DNA from 3 places in the Brevibacillus sp. MER 51 genome. Region 2 is predicted to be linked to each of the others. Evidence: predicted binding sites of a transcription regulator. Region 2 holds the regulator's gene; each other region holds the start of a gene.
The links. The regulator LexA, encoded in region 2, represses DNA repair genes until DNA is damaged. The targets are predictions, from matches to a motif close to CGAACATATGTTCG.
Positions count from the first base shown of each region.

Region 1: recA (recombinase RecA) is a predicted target of LexA. The motif match lies at 1,766-1,779, and genes of this name have one in related genera.
Region 3: M3630_RS04925 (YolD-like family protein) is a predicted target of LexA. The motif match lies at 1,387-1,400, and genes of this name have one in related genera.

Region 1 covers NZ_JAMAUS010000001.1:879,676-884,693, reverse strand. Annotated here, with positions in the region: gene M3630_RS03610 (competence/damage-inducible protein A) at 1-100, shown strand, start outside; gene M3630_RS03605 (DEAD/DEAH box helicase) at 108-1,697, shown strand; gene recA (recombinase RecA) at 1,866-2,924, shown strand; gene M3630_RS03595 (RecX family transcriptional regulator) at 2,992-3,633, shown strand; gene rny (ribonuclease Y) at 3,907-5,018, shown strand, end outside.
Region 2 covers NZ_JAMAUS010000001.1:760,834-765,851, forward strand. Annotated here, with positions in the region: gene M3630_RS02875 (HelD family protein) at 1-1,619, opposite strand, end outside; gene crcB (fluoride efflux transporter CrcB) at 1,659-2,024, opposite strand; gene M3630_RS02885 (DUF896 domain-containing protein) at 2,121-2,318, opposite strand; gene yneA (cell division suppressor protein YneA) at 2,395-2,730, opposite strand; gene lexA (transcriptional repressor LexA) at 2,893-3,516, shown strand; gene M3630_RS02900 (DUF456 domain-containing protein) at 3,567-4,052, opposite strand; gene M3630_RS02905 (DUF4269 domain-containing protein) at 4,161-4,736, shown strand.
Region 3 covers NZ_JAMAUS010000002.1:143,434-148,451, reverse strand. Annotated here, with positions in the region: gene M3630_RS30920 (peptidoglycan DD-metalloendopeptidase family protein) at 1-749, shown strand, start outside; gene M3630_RS04935 (hypothetical protein) at 746-898, shown strand; gene M3630_RS04930 (hypothetical protein) at 963-1,346, shown strand; gene M3630_RS04925 (YolD-like family protein) at 1,626-1,991, shown strand; gene M3630_RS04920 (YolD-like family protein) at 2,002-2,247, shown strand; gene M3630_RS04915 (ATP-dependent DNA ligase) at 2,300-3,127, shown strand; gene M3630_RS04910 (hypothetical protein) at 3,165-3,593, opposite strand; gene M3630_RS04905 (replication-relaxation family protein) at 3,606-4,214, opposite strand; gene M3630_RS04900 (FtsK/SpoIIIE domain-containing protein) at 4,135-5,018, opposite strand, start outside.

The DNA of each region.
Region 1 (5,018 bases), 120 kb from region 2:
TGTAAAAGAGCTGCGCCTTGCCGGAAGAAGGCATGCAATTGTTGGGCGTGCCGCTAAATACGCGTTGTTTTATGCGCTGCAAATGCAAAAAGAAAGGTGATTTTTTCATGACGATTTTTTCTGATTTTCCTTTACATAAATCTATTCTGCAAGCGATTCACGATATGGGCTTCGAAGAGCCATCACCGATTCAGGCAGCTTGCATTCCAAAAGTTCTGGATGGCGGAGACCTGATTGGTCAAGCACAGACAGGTACTGGTAAAACTGCTGCATTCGGGATTCCACTTGTAGAAAAGATTACGCCTGCCAATCGTGTTCAAGCGATCGTGCTGACACCCACTCGTGAGCTGGCTATCCAGGTTGCGGGAGAGCTCCTGCGCATCTCCAAATACAACAAAGTTCGTACGCTGCCAATCTATGGCGGACAATCGATCGGACATCAAATTCGTGCACTCCGTCAAGGTGTACAAATCGTTGTAGGTACTCCTGGCCGTGTCATGGATCACTTGCGCCGCAAAACATTGAAGCTGGATCACGTACATACACTCGTTTTGGATGAAGCGGATGAAATGCTGGACATGGGCTTCATCGAAGATATCGAAACGATCATCACACATATGCCGGAAGAGCGTCAAACCTTGCTGTTCTCTGCGACGATGCCGCCAGAAATCAAGCGTTTGGCTACCCGTTACATGAAACAGCCGCAAACGATTGCGGTGAGCCGTGAAGAAGTAACGGCGCCATTGATCGAACAGGTATACTACAAAGTGTTTGACCGTAACAAAGTAGAGAGCCTCTGCCGCATTCTGGACAGCGAGGATGTAGAGTTGGGAATCATTTTCTGCCGTACCAAGCGCGGTGTAGATGAGTTGTCCGAAGTGCTGCAATCCCGCGGATACCTTGCAGACGGTTTGCATGGCGACTTGTCACAGGCACAGCGTGACAAGGTCATGAATGCGTTCCGCGAAGGCTCGATTGAATTCCTGATTGCAACAGACGTAGCAGCACGTGGTATCGACGTAGGAAACGTTTCTCACGTAATCAACTACGATATTCCACAAGACTCTGAGAGCTACGTACACCGTATTGGCCGTACAGGTCGCGCTGGTCGCAAAGGAATTGCGATGACGCTGGTTACGCCTCGTGAAGTAAGACAAATGATGTTTATCCAAAAGCAGACAAAAGCACAAGTGCTCTCTCGCAATGTTCCTTCCCTGGAGGAAGTGGCTGAGCGCAAACAAGAGCAATTGCGCGAACAGTTGACTAGCCTTTTGGAAAGCGATGCAATCGCGGATATGTATCAAAAAGTAGCGGATGCTCTCGTAGGTCAATACCCGGCTGAAAAAGTAGCTGCTGCTGCATTGCACCTCGCATTCCATACCGAAACAGGACAAGGGCAGGAAGTAGAAGCGTACAACTTTGGTGAGACGGGTGCAGCAAAAGGCATGGTTCGTTTCTTCCTGAACGTAGGTCGCAATGCGAACATGAAGCCACAGGATCTGGTAAGAGAAATCTCTGAATCTGTTGGTATCCCGGGAAAATCAGTGGGTCGCATCGACATTTTCGAGAACTTCACATTTGTTGAGGTTCCAGAAGAGGTAGCGGCATTCGTATATGAGTCACTGCGTCAAACACGCATCAACGGAAAACGAATCAATCTGGAGCCTGCAAAACCTCGCGGAGCGAAGCGTTCCTAATTAGGGTGCATGACACAAAGCAGCCATTTCACTGGGAATAACCAGGAAATGGCTGCTTTTTTATGATGCGAATATTTGTTCGCAAAAAATACTTGGCAAACACTTCTGTCTCGAGGTATGATGAAGACAAGCAAAACAGAAGCGAAAAATTGAAAGGGTGTGTACCATTTGTCAGATCGTCGCGCAGCTTTGGAGAGTGCATTGCGTCAGATAGAAAAGCAATTCGGAAAAGGTTCCATTATGAAGTTGGGGGAAGTATCCAACGTTCAGATTTCTACTGTATCGAGCGGAGCGCTTGCTCTTGATATCGCACTTGGTGTGGGCGGATTCCCACGTGGACGGATTATTGAGATTTACGGACCAGAGTCTTCTGGTAAAACAACAGTAGCACTTCATGCAATCGCAGAAGTGCAAAGACAAGGCGGACAGGCTGCGTTTATCGATGCTGAGCATGCCTTGGATCCGGTTTACGCTGCAAAGCTGGGTGTGAACATCGACGAATTGCTGTTGTCCCAACCAGACACGGGTGAGCAAGCATTGGAGATCGCGGAAGCATTGGTGCGTTCGGGTGCAGTAGACATTATCGTAGTCGACTCCGTTGCGGCACTCGTTCCAAAAGCAGAGATCGAGGGCGAGATGGGAGATTCCCACGTAGGTTTGCAAGCACGCTTGATGTCCCAAGCACTCCGCAAGCTGTCCGGTGCCATCAACAAGTCCAAAACGATTGCGATCTTCATCAACCAGCTTCGTGAAAAAGTGGGTGTTATGTTCGGTAACCCGGAAACAACTCCAGGTGGACGCGCTTTGAAGTTCTACGCGAGTGTTCGTTTGGATGTTCGTAAAGCGGAATCTATCAAAGTCGGCAACGACATTTTGGGTAGCAAGACAAAGATCAAAGTTGTCAAAAATAAAGTGGCTCCACCATTTAAGGTTGCAGAAGTGGACATCATGTACGGTGAAGGTATTTCCAGAGAAGGTAGCATTCTCGACATCGGTTCTGAGATTGATGTCGTGCAAAAGAGTGGTGCTTGGTATTCCTTCAACGAAGAGCGTCTCGGCCAAGGTAGAGAAAATTCGAAAGTCTTCCTGAAGGAAAATCCGCACATTGCATCACAGATTGAAACGAAAGTGCGCGAATACTTCAGCCTGAACCCTGGTTCTGTTCCAGAAGTAGAGGCAGAGCATGACCCAGAGCAAGATGAAGAGCCTACATTTGATCTGGAGTAAGAAAGTAAAACAGCAGCCTGTCGATGAGACAGGCTGTTATTTTAGCTTTGCGAAGGAGTGAATCATCATGAAGAGCGGCCTGATCACTGCCGTTCATCGAGATATCAAACAAAAGCAACGCTACCATATCGATGTAGAAGGCGAGTATGCCATTACCGTACATGAAGACATACTGGTAAAGTACAACCTATTTAAGGGAACAGAATTAGATGAAGCTTTTTGCCGAGAAGTCCTAATAGCAGAAGAAAAGCATAAAGCGTATTTAGGAGCTTTGCGATACCTCGGTATACGCCCACGGACAAGCAGTCAGCTGCATTCTTATTTGGTAGAGAAGGGATTTTCTTCGCAAATTGCCGAAGAGATATGTCAACGCTGCAAGGATCACGGCTATATCGATGATGAAGCATTTGCGAAGCAATGGGTAGACGAGCGGTTGCGTTTGAAGCCGAGGAGCTCGTATATGCTGCGTATGGAGCTTACGCAGCGAGGAGTGGACAGAGCGATTGTAGAGGACGCAGTAAGTGGCGTGTCTAGGCAGGCTGAACTAAATGCTGCCCGCGCATTGATAGAAAAGAAGGCGCGACGCATAGAGGGTGCCCCGAACCCCGAGGAAGAACGCAAGCTGCTGTCCATGCTGATGCGCAAGGGATTCTCTCATGCGATCATTCAACAAATGCGTGAAGAATTGCGTCATAGAAGCGATAGTTAGGGCCAACTCTATTTGCATGATCTTGACAATTCTTGTTCACAAATAATAAAATAGGTTTGTATTTACTTGGTGTATCATAACTTTTTGTGATTTGCTCACTCGATGCCTATGAAACAACTGAAAAACCGTGCGAAAGCAGTACGGATTCAGCGGACCGAGTAAAATCGGTCTTGTTTTTTAGCCGAATGTTCAAATGTGAGAGCACTCCATGAAAAACAAATGCTTGGAAAGCGGGGAGATGTCTTACAATAAGGAGGTGAAACGAAAAAGCCTATGGATCCTATAATTACTGTTGTCATTGTGCTCGTTGCCCTGCTGATCGGCTTGGGTGCTGGCTACTTCACTCGTAAATCGATTGCCGAAGCGAAGATCTCCAGTGCAGAAGAAGCTGCACGACAGATCGTGGAGGAAGCCAAACGGGACGCCGAAGCCGTTAAGAAGGAGAAGGTGCTGGAGGCAAAGGATGAAGTGTTCAAGCTTCGATCCGAAGCGGAAACCGAATTGCGTGAGAGACGCAATGAGATCCAGCGTCAGGAACGACGAATTCTACAAAAAGAAGAATCGTTGGACCGCAAGATGGAACAGTTGGAGCGCAAAGAAGAAGAATTGTCTGAGCGTGACCGTGCCATCGCAGAACTGCAAAGCAAGGTAGAGCACTTATATAAAGAACAAGTATCAGAGCTAGAACGAATCTCCGGCTTGACGCAGGATGAGGCGAAGACGATCATTCTCACAGATGTGGAGAATACCGTCCGTCACGAAATGGCTGTGATGATCAAGGAGATTGAGACTCAGGCCAAGGAAGAAGCGGACAAACGTGCTCGTGAGATCATTACGACCTCCATTCAACGTTGTGCAGCAGACCACGTAGCAGAAACAACCGTTTCTGTGGTTACGCTGCCAAATGATGAGATGAAGGGACGTATTATCGGACGGGAAGGACGTAACATTCGTGCCCTGGAGACGTTGACTGGTATCGATCTGATTATTGACGATACTCCAGAAGCAGTCATCCTGTCTGGCTTCGACCCGATTCGTCGGGAAATCGCCAAGACAGCGTTGGATAAACTGGTCGCAGACGGTCGCATTCACCCAGCTCGCATCGAGGAAATGGTGGAAAAAGCGCGTCGCGAAGTAGACGAGCGAATCCGTGAATACGGTGAGCAAGCAACGTTCGAAACAGGCGTTCACGGCTTGCATCCAGATCTGATCAAGATTCTCGGACGCTTGCGTTACCGTACGAGCTACGGTCAAAACGTACTGAAGCACTCTATGGAAGTGGCACATCTCGCCGGTTTAATGGCGGCAGAACTGAAAGAAGATGTGAAGCTGGCCAAACGTGCAGGTTTGCTGCATGATATCGGAAAAGCGATTGACCATGAAGT
Region 2 (5,018 bases):
GCAATATCTCCCACGATTGTGAGCGAGTTTCGCTTGGTTGCCAATGCAATGACGGCTATTTCTAACGCACTCAAGTCTTGTGCTTCATCCACGACCGTATGATCAAAATGCTCCGCTTTATTCATTCCTTCAACAATATGCTGCAAGTATAGCAATGGAGCGATATCTTCCGGCTCCAATCTCTCCTCTGCAAACAGCGCAGCACTAGACTGCGTCACATCACGCACCACTTCGTCTGAAATATCAGCAGGTACGAGCTTGCGCAGCAATTCCTCGTCAGCAATCAATTCGCGATAAGCTGCGAAAATTTCCAGTCTTGGAAATGAAGTCAGGTACGTATCCAGGATTTGCTCCAGCATTTTCTCGAATTTGTACAAGCCTTCTTTGTCCAAATCGACTTTTCGTTCTCGCAAATGGGCAAATAATTGCTTGTTCATTTCTTGTTTCAAATGCTTACGAAGAGCTTCTACCCGTCGATGATACGGCATATTGGCGAATTGCTCCAAGAAGCATTGGCGAATAAAATCACCCGGAATGGAAAAGACTTGTTTCGTTTTATTGTATAAAAAGCTGAGTTTCTTAAAAGGAATTCTCGTTTCGACGATATGCCGGATATATTGCTCCAGCGCCTCCCGACAAGCGAGCGATCCTTTGAAGCGAAGCCTGTTTCGCGTTATTTCTTGCTGGCGCTCATCCTGCCCCTCTTCAAAGAACAATTGCAGAGGCTTATCCGGACTCACGATTCTCCATCCTTTTGGCAGCAGAGGTTTCACGAGACGCGCTGCCCAATCCACAAAGGTAGACTGGTGAACGTCATCGACTCCCAGCTCAGGCAAAACCTCGGATATATAGGTAAGAAACATCCGGTTTGGTGCGAACACCATGAATTTTTTGGACATCATGGAATCCTGGTAGTTATATATCAAATAGGAGAGTCGGTGCAGCGCAATGGTCGTTTTTCCGCTCCCCGCTACTCCTTGCACAACGATGGGCCGTTCTTTTTCCGCCCGGATAATATCATTTTGCTCGGATTGAATCGTAGCGACGATGTCTTTTAGCCTGCTATCGTTCGCATGATTCAGATTGGCTGCCAAAAATTCATCAATGAAGCCCTCTTGCAAAAACTCGTCTGGATGCCCCATTTCGCGGTTAATCGTTTCTTTTACCGCTCCATCATAGATGCCGACGATCTTACCGTCTTCAATCGCAAAATTACGCTTTAAGCGAACTTCACCACGTACGATCTCTCGTCCCATTCGATAAAACGCGTCTTTGCTCTCACCGGAATAGTAAAGACTGGCGATAGGCGCACGCCAATCCACGACGACAGAGTCAAACGTATCGCTGCGTACAATTCCCCGTTTTCCTATGTAGACCTGATCCAGCTCGTAGATCTCATCTTTCAGGAAGTCCACTCTGCCGAAATAAGGCTTCTCTCGCCCCTGATCTTCCAGGTAACGCAAATCCTTTGCCTTTTTATAGTTAACGACCTGTTTCACATAGTCATCTGTCGCCTCGCGAATATCATTGCGAAGCTGTTCCATTTCTTCGTCAATCGCCGAAATCGTTTCATCCAGCTTTTTTTGTTCCCATTCATAATCACGATGCTGTGTACTCACCTTCATTCCTCCTCACATGTATCGTGTCCATTGAACGTATCAGGACCATTGCCTACCCAGCCATATTCCAAACGCACAAGAAAGTAGCCCGACTCCCAAACTGAGAAGAGCGTACAAAGTGCCACGCAACAGGTGGCCTTCTCCCCAAAAAGTGACCACTTCCAAGGAAAAGCTAGAGAAAGTCGTAAATCCTCCCATGACCCCCGTTGCAAATAAGAGGTAGAGTGTTGGAGATAATATGCCACGTTCTTTCCCCAGCACGAACAAGATGCCGATGATCAACGATCCACAAACATTGGCGATCCAGGTTCCCCATGGCCATCCTGGCTGATTCGCAAGCAAAGACAATAGGTAGCGCAAAAGAGAGCCAACTGCTCCTCCAACCGCTACAGCTATCCACGCCATCGCTTTCCCTCCCTGGCTATCAAAGCGTTATGTATGTCACAGAAAAAGACACCCTAGCGTCAAGCGAGGATGTCTGTCGTATCAGTAATTGTTATCTTACTGTTTTGGCTTATTTTCTTCAAGGTCTTCCACATAACGGATGGAATCCAAATTTGCTCTCAATGAAAGCTTAACGGCGTCAATGTACTTTTGGCGCAATGCTTTTTGTTCGAGCTTTTCTTCTTCAGTCAAACCTTCTTCGCGAGATTTTTTGACCAATTCATTAATGCGTTTAATTTCTGCGTCAGATACCACTGCTGGTTCCTCCCACTCTGTAGTAGTGCCGCTTCATTATACCACATTCGAATGATCCCGCAAGACAGCCGAACACTTACGGCATATCAGGCATGATCAGAGTCTGACCCGGGTAAATCCTGTTGCTATCCAAACCGTTCGCTTCCTTGATTTCTATGATATAGTCACGAACATCTGTATGCTGATCTGAGTAGCGAACGGCTAACGACCATAGGCTATCTCCGGATTGTACGGTTACCTCAATGCCTTGTGGCTCCTCCATTGGCGAAGAAGCAAACACTAGTTCGGTCAACAAGTAAAAAAAGAGAATAAATGTAATAAGAAACAAGAGAGCTTGACCTCTCGTGATACCAAAACGAACACGACGTTCTTCTTTTTTCTCGAAACGATTACGTACAGTCGATGAATTCATGATAATGGCCCCCTTACAAACATACGTTCTGTCCTCTTGTAAACTCATAATAAATGAGAACATACGTTCATGTCAACAATGAATCGAACTTATGTTTGTCGAACGCAAGCTCCCATGGTATAATATAGGAAAATATGTTCGAGAAATCAGGGGTGTCTTTCTATGTCAAAATTATCGAGTAGACAACAAGCCATCATCGAGTTCATACGAAAGGAAGTTCGTGATAAAGGATATCCGCCTTCTGTACGTGAAATTGGAGAGGCTGTCGGACTCGCTTCCAGCTCAACGGTACATGGTCATTTGGCACGTTTAGAGAAAAAAGGCCTCATCCGTCGAGACCCTACCAAACCTCGCGCCATCGAATTGCTATCAGATGAAGATCGTTTTCAAGACAATTTCGAAGACTCTGTCGTCCGTGTGCCCGTAATCGGAAAAGTAACTGCTGGACAACCGATTACAGCCATTGAGGATGTGGAAGAATACTTCCCGCTTCCAGACAATATCGTGACTTCAGACAAGGTCTACATGCTGCGTGTCTCCGGGAACAGTATGATTGATGCCGGAATTCTCGACGGAGATTACGTCATTGTTCGCCAACAACACGTAGCGAACAATGGTGACATTGTCGTAGCCATGACAGAAGAAGACGAAGCGACCGTCAAAAGATTTTTCAAAGAAAAGAACCACTTCCGACTCCAACCGGAGAATGCCACAATGGAACCGATCATTCTGGAGCATGTCACCATTCTCGGTAAAGTCATCGGTGTCTATCGCCTCATTCACTAGTTTCCACGTAAAAAAGGACAGCCTCGGCTGTCCTTTTCGTTTTCTATATGTTATCTGGCGATAAAAAACCAGATGATCATCGTAACTTGCAAGATGACTTTTACGACCGCACTACCCAAAAATCCGATCAGTGAACCTACCCCTGCTTTCACTGCTCGCTCCATCGATTGCTTCTGCACCATTAACTCTACGAGAACGACGAATACAAACGGCAAGATCAGCATACCAAACGGTGGAAACACGAAAATCCCGAGGATAATTCCGACCGCAGCGGCAATGGACGACCACTTTGACCCCCCATACTTTTTCACGAAGTACATGTTCGTCAGCAAGTCAGCACCGTAAAGTAGAATGCTTAGAACGACCATTCCCCACCAAAAGGATGCCGGCAATCCCGCTCCCGGATCTGCAATAAAAAAGTGATAGAGTAAAAAGCCCGCCCACAGCAAGATCGTATCAGGTAAAACGGGTAAGAAAATTCCTGCGATGCTAAGCAAGAACAACAACACAACTACGACCCACAAAAATATTTCCATCCACTACACTCCCTTCATTTAGGTATACGAGTGATTACCGATTTCGTTGCGTACTTATTCACTTTTGTCTAAACTATTTTAAAAGAAAGTAGACATGGAGGTTGTCTCATGAGAAATTGGCATGATCTCTCTTACCTGGGCAGAGGAACAATACGCCAAAAAGCGGCGTTGGAAGCAATTCAACAGACGCACCTCATGGAAGTACTATCCGATTACCGTCCAGTGCTTGCCGGAACCATCCCATTGAACATTGACGTTGTAGGAAGTGATCTGGATATTATTTGCGAGAGTCATGATTTGCATCAGTTTGAGCAGGTTGTTCGTAAAGCGTTTGGCTGTTTGCCTGGATTTGAAGTGACTCAACTAGATATAAAAAGTATCCCCACGTGCGTTATCTCTTTTTTCACAGCTGACTTTTGGTTTGAATTGTTTGCTCAACCGTTAGCTGTCGAAAAGCAAAATGCCTATCGTCATATGGACATCGAAGCACGATTGCTAGAAATAGGGGGCATGGATGCATACCAACACATCAGAGCTCTGAAGCAAAGCGGCATCAAAACCGAGCCTGCATTTGCTCGATACTTTCATATTCCAGGTAGTGATCCATTTGAGGCCTTGTTGCAATTGGAATCGTTAACCGAACAGGAATTACGTGAAAGAGTTCATCTCCTACGAAAGGATTAATCTTCAATCAAAGAGCCGACCATAAGTGCCCCTTCACGATTGTGATCTAGAGCATCTTCTCTTTCTGCTAAGCGAAAGTACCGTCAGAGGCGCATTCACTGCCAGCATCGACACTTCAGACACTTTTCTTGCCCAGCCTCGGGGAGCCTCCTTCGTTCACGAAGCCTCTTCCTTCCTTGGGATGTGAACAGGATGTTCCACTCAAAATACGATAGCCCTATGGACCTTTTCAGGTGTTACCATAGCCCGGAACCTACACACATATATACAAATCCACGCCCT
Region 3 (5,018 bases), on a different contig from region 2:
TGATGAAAGAGTATCGAGTCACCAGTCCTTATGGTCCACGAAAGAGCCCTATCACCCAGAGGGATGAATTCCACACAGGAATTGATCTAGTAAAGCCAGCATACGCAAATATTCAAGCTTTCGTTGCTGGGACGGTTGTTTATGCCAATATGGGGCAAACGGGTACTGGAGTAGGTGGTTTTGGTAACACAGTAATTATCAAAGACAAAGACAATTACCTACATATGTACGCACACCTCACAGATTACTGTGTAACAGTTGGACAGTTCGTTGAATGTGGCCAGGTGATCGGCCGGCAAGGGAACACCGGAAAATCCGCAGGTCAGCACTTGCATTATGAGGTTCGGAAAAACGGACCGAGCTATGGTTTTGGAAACCACATTCATCCAGTTAAGTATGTTGACGATTTTTATGCGAATGAATGTCCACAGCCAGAGGTAAAACCTGTTGATAAACTTGTTGATAAAGTTTCCATCGAGATTAACGGCAAACTGCTTCCAGTGCATGGCTACCTCAACAATGGCGTCTCAACTCTTCCGGTGCGTGCGGTAGCAGAAGCTCTAGGAGTCACGCCAGGATGGTGCTCAGACAATAAGGGCGTGACAGTTAACGGCAAACAGCTGACAGTGACTATCGAAGCTGATACCTCTTATGCAGCTGCTCGTGACTTGGCTACTGCCCTTGGTCTGCAAGTGGAGTGGGTACAGGAACCCAAAACCGTGAAATTGAAAGGTTGTGTAACTGTATGAAAGACTGGCTGAGAAACAATAAAAAGAGCGTGCTACTGATCCTTACTGGTGCCCTCGGCATCGCCGCAGCTTCCATCGGATTGAGCGAAGACCTGCAACTCCAAATCGTCAGTATCGTTGATCAACTTCTGTCTTCCCCTCGCCCTTAATTGGGTGAGGGGCTTTTTTATTTTTGGCAACAATTGTATGATTGAGAAAAAACGAGGTGATAGAATGACCTACGATTTAAGAGATGTTGGCGAACGCGGAATCCCAATGTGTTTTGATTTTGGCGAACGCTGCACCGTGCTATGTTTTGACCTTGGAGAAAGACCATATCTTTTTGACGCTGATGAAAGAGGACAAGTTCTGTGTGCAGGCCCGGAATGGCAGATGCAAGATGGCCCAGAATGGGAAAGCATGAAACTTGATGATGGTCCGGGGTGGGCTATGAAAACTTCAGGGCCTGATTGGGAAGGCGTAAAGATGGATAGTGGTCCTGATTGGGAAATAAGCTTGGACGGCGGACCTGGTTGGCAAATGTATGGGCCACCAGATAGCTGGGAAAAAATATTAAAATTCGGACCTATCGAGACTGGCACGGCATTGCTCCACTAAAAAGTGGGGCTTTTCTTTTTTCGTCACTCGTCATAAAATAGGAACAAACGTTCTTGTTTAGGGAGAGTGATTCGGTTTGTTGTCTGATATCGAGAGGAAAGTCCTGCGAGTAATCGGAAACTATTCGGCAGGACGAAGAAGGACACCAACTGTAGACGAACTATGCATCAAGACAGGTCGAACTCGTGGCGGAATCATGACAATACTCGATGCTCTTACGAAAGAGGAATACATTGAGTGGCATAGGTCTGAGCCTGATAAGATGGAAGTGTTCGAGACTTGGGAAAGGAACGGTGTGTTGAGATGGCCTCTAAGATAGAAAATCCTTTTTCAATGCGTTTTGTGCTGCCGGAGCAACGAGCATTGTATCTACAGATGAAGGAAGATGACAAGCTCGTAACTATGCCTATTGTTGAGCAAGACGAACTGGAATCCTTAAACTACATTATCAATGATTCAGCGCGATCGGATTATGCTATTACTGTAACTTGGTGGAAGCAAGTAAAAGGCAACTTGGGGACCGTGTGCACGATGTGGGGTGTTGTTAAGTGGATCGATCAGAACGGCAGGAGAATAAAGCTTGTGACTGATGAAGATAGCCAGTGGATATCTATGGATCACATTACGGCCGTAAAAGCGGATTAAGGAGGGCTCTATGGCAAAGGCAGCTATACCAAAACGTCCTACAAGAGATGAATTTGAATTAGAGGAGTTAGGGAACCAACTCGTTGAAGCAAAGGATGATGGTGACGAAAGGGCATTGACCGTTTGGGGAATGTCTGAAAAAGTCAGAGGGCGGATCACAGTTCTTGATTCGCGGACAAGGCTAGTTCATGTAGAGGAAAACGGAGCAATTCGGAAAATACCATTTTTGGATATTATGAAGGTGAGTTACGAGTAATTACCAGCGCATGTCCCTTGTAGTATTGATACAATTATAGCGGTGATGCTATATGGATTTTATATACCCGATGTTACTAGAGCAAGCTGATAAACCATTTTCGGACGGCCGCTATGTCTTCGAGCCTAAAATTGACGGCCACCGCCTGATTCTATCCCGAAGAAACGGCGAGACGCGACTCTATACAAGGCACAACAATGATGTCACGGCGAAGTACCCTGAACTCATAACAGATGGTCCTGACATTGTAATGGACGGAGAACTGGCAGTGATGGACCCGGATACTGGCATTCCGGACTTCGAGCTAACTATGCAGCGATTCCAGTCGAATCGATCGCGTCTGCCGATATCCTACGTTGTATTCGATATCCTACATTATGATGGAGTTGACCTTAGAGGGCTCACGTTAATGGAACGCAAAGCTGTCCTGGACCGGGCAATAACGGACACTCCGACCATGAGCAAAATTGCGTACATTGACGGACGCGGTGAGGACTTATGGGACGCAATTGTCAATCGGAACATGGAGGGTATAGTCGCCAAGAAAAAGGATGGGCGATACCATGCTGATAAGCGGACAGACGACTTCTTAAAGATCATCAACTATAGCTATGTTGATGTTCATATTGCCGGATGGCGAAAAGGTGACTTCGGATGGTTGGCACATTACAACGGTCGACCAGCAGGTGTTATTGAGCTCGGCGTTCCTCCTGCTCACAAGCAGGCGTTTTATGGGGTGGCGAAACAGTTGATTACTGGTGAGGATCGCGATTATGTTTACATCCAGCCGCAGATAAAAGCACGAGTTAAAATACGAAACTGGACAAAGAGTGGCATGCTACGCTCACCAGTATTCGTCGAATTTATCCTAGCAGCATAGAACGGTCCTGTCTCCATATTGAGGGGGCAGGTATTTTTTATATGCTTTTTCCGATTTGCTCTAGCACCTTAATGAACAGGGGAGAGAGTTGAATAAGCAGATATCCCAATCCGGAATTTTGGATTGTTGACCAAGCCCGTTCGGACTGACCAAACATAAAGAAGAAGCATCCGCCTATCATGACTACTGAAGCTACTGGCAGAGAAATGGCCACAAGTATTTGTGTTAACGGATCAAGCGCATGAGCTAGGACCTGTAATGTTGCACCGGCTACGACTTGTGTAGCGGTAGTTGGGATGCTTTCAGCTGCACTCGCGTGCAATGCAGGGGCTAGAGCGAGCGGAACCATGGCACCTGTTTTAATCAGCGCATCTGTGATCCTCTTCACATCACGTTTTTTAGGCTTTGGTATATTCCAAGTACCATCCATAAAATCACGGAATTTGATAACTTCTGTCCTCGCCATCTTGACCACTCCTCACATGATGTCGTTTATCTGGCACACCTCAACAGGCAATCCCTCGCACAGCTCCGTAAAGCGTCTGACTCTACTTCTGCTGACCGTTACAATATGCAGGGTAGGAAAGTACCCAAACTCCTTCTGAAACAATCCTCGATCAAGCATTTCCCTGTAGCGTTTTATCTTTGCGCTGTTCTCAGCCATACTTTGTGTGTTGTCGACTTCAAGGAAGTTGTGGCGTTTATTCTTCGTAAATAAAGCATCGGTTACAAGCGTTGTTTTGCCGTCTGTCACCTTAATCTCATTCCGCCAATTGACGGGGCAGCCCATGTAAAAGTAATAATCGTTACGCATAAGTGTGTGTTTGGTTTGCAAATTGCGCCGCACAACCTTTTGCGATCCGATCATTTGCCGTCCAACTCGACTGAGGTAGTACACTGTGCCGTATTCCTCTTCGCGGAAAGATTGGATATACTCTTCCATTTGCTTGAGAACCTTTTGAGCGTTCCTGTCGCCTCCTAGACGGTGTAGCCGTTGGATATGTGACCTACTCAAAAAACCGAATCTGTCCAGACTGTGCAGGATTTGTTCTTGCCTCTCTATGCGTTTCACAGCTGTTGTCTGCATCATGCGGCTCCTTTCTGGATTTGATGGTGATATGAGGCTGCACCACCTTGCGAGTGATCTGTGGATCAATAAAAGGAGTCTGAACGATTTGTCTCTTATCGGCTGTCTGGTATATCGCGCGGCCCTTTATTTCAGGAAGAGTTTCAGCTCCAGTTTCATCCAGGACAACTCGGGAGGCGGTGGCTGTCTGCACACGGAAACATAGCTTGGCGTCACTATTTTGCTTGCATTGGCGCGGAATTACATCGCCAGTAGGGTATTGAGTGGCAAGTATTTGCCTATATCCTAAACCTGCTCCCAGTCTTGCTATCTGGCTTAGGTATGTTTGGCAACGTTCCTTGAGTGCGCGTTCCTCTTTGGTGACGGCTTCATCCGGATTCAGTTCCCCAACCTCATCCACTATGATGAAGTGCCTAACCTTCTCTCTGGCATCCTGAACGTTCCTGTAGCCATTCTGTTTAAGGGCCGATTGTTTATTCCTCATATCCTCGACAAGCGTGCGCAGAGCCTTCTCAGCCTCTTCTGGTTCTTCTGCGTAGTTGATCACTTGTCTTGCGTTTCGGAAGTCCGAAAACTCCACGCCGCCTTTCAAATCGACCAACGTGAATTGTACGCTGTCCGGCTGTTGAGTTAGTAGAGTGGTGATGATCAGATTCAAAAAGTTACTCTTCCCATACCGCGTTGCGCCGCCAACAACCATGTGGGGAATCTGTTCGAAATCATGATGGATAATCGAGTTGCCTTCTCTGATCAAGCCGACAGGCACCTTCCAATTGCCAGCGGCGAGTACTTCTTCGAATCTGA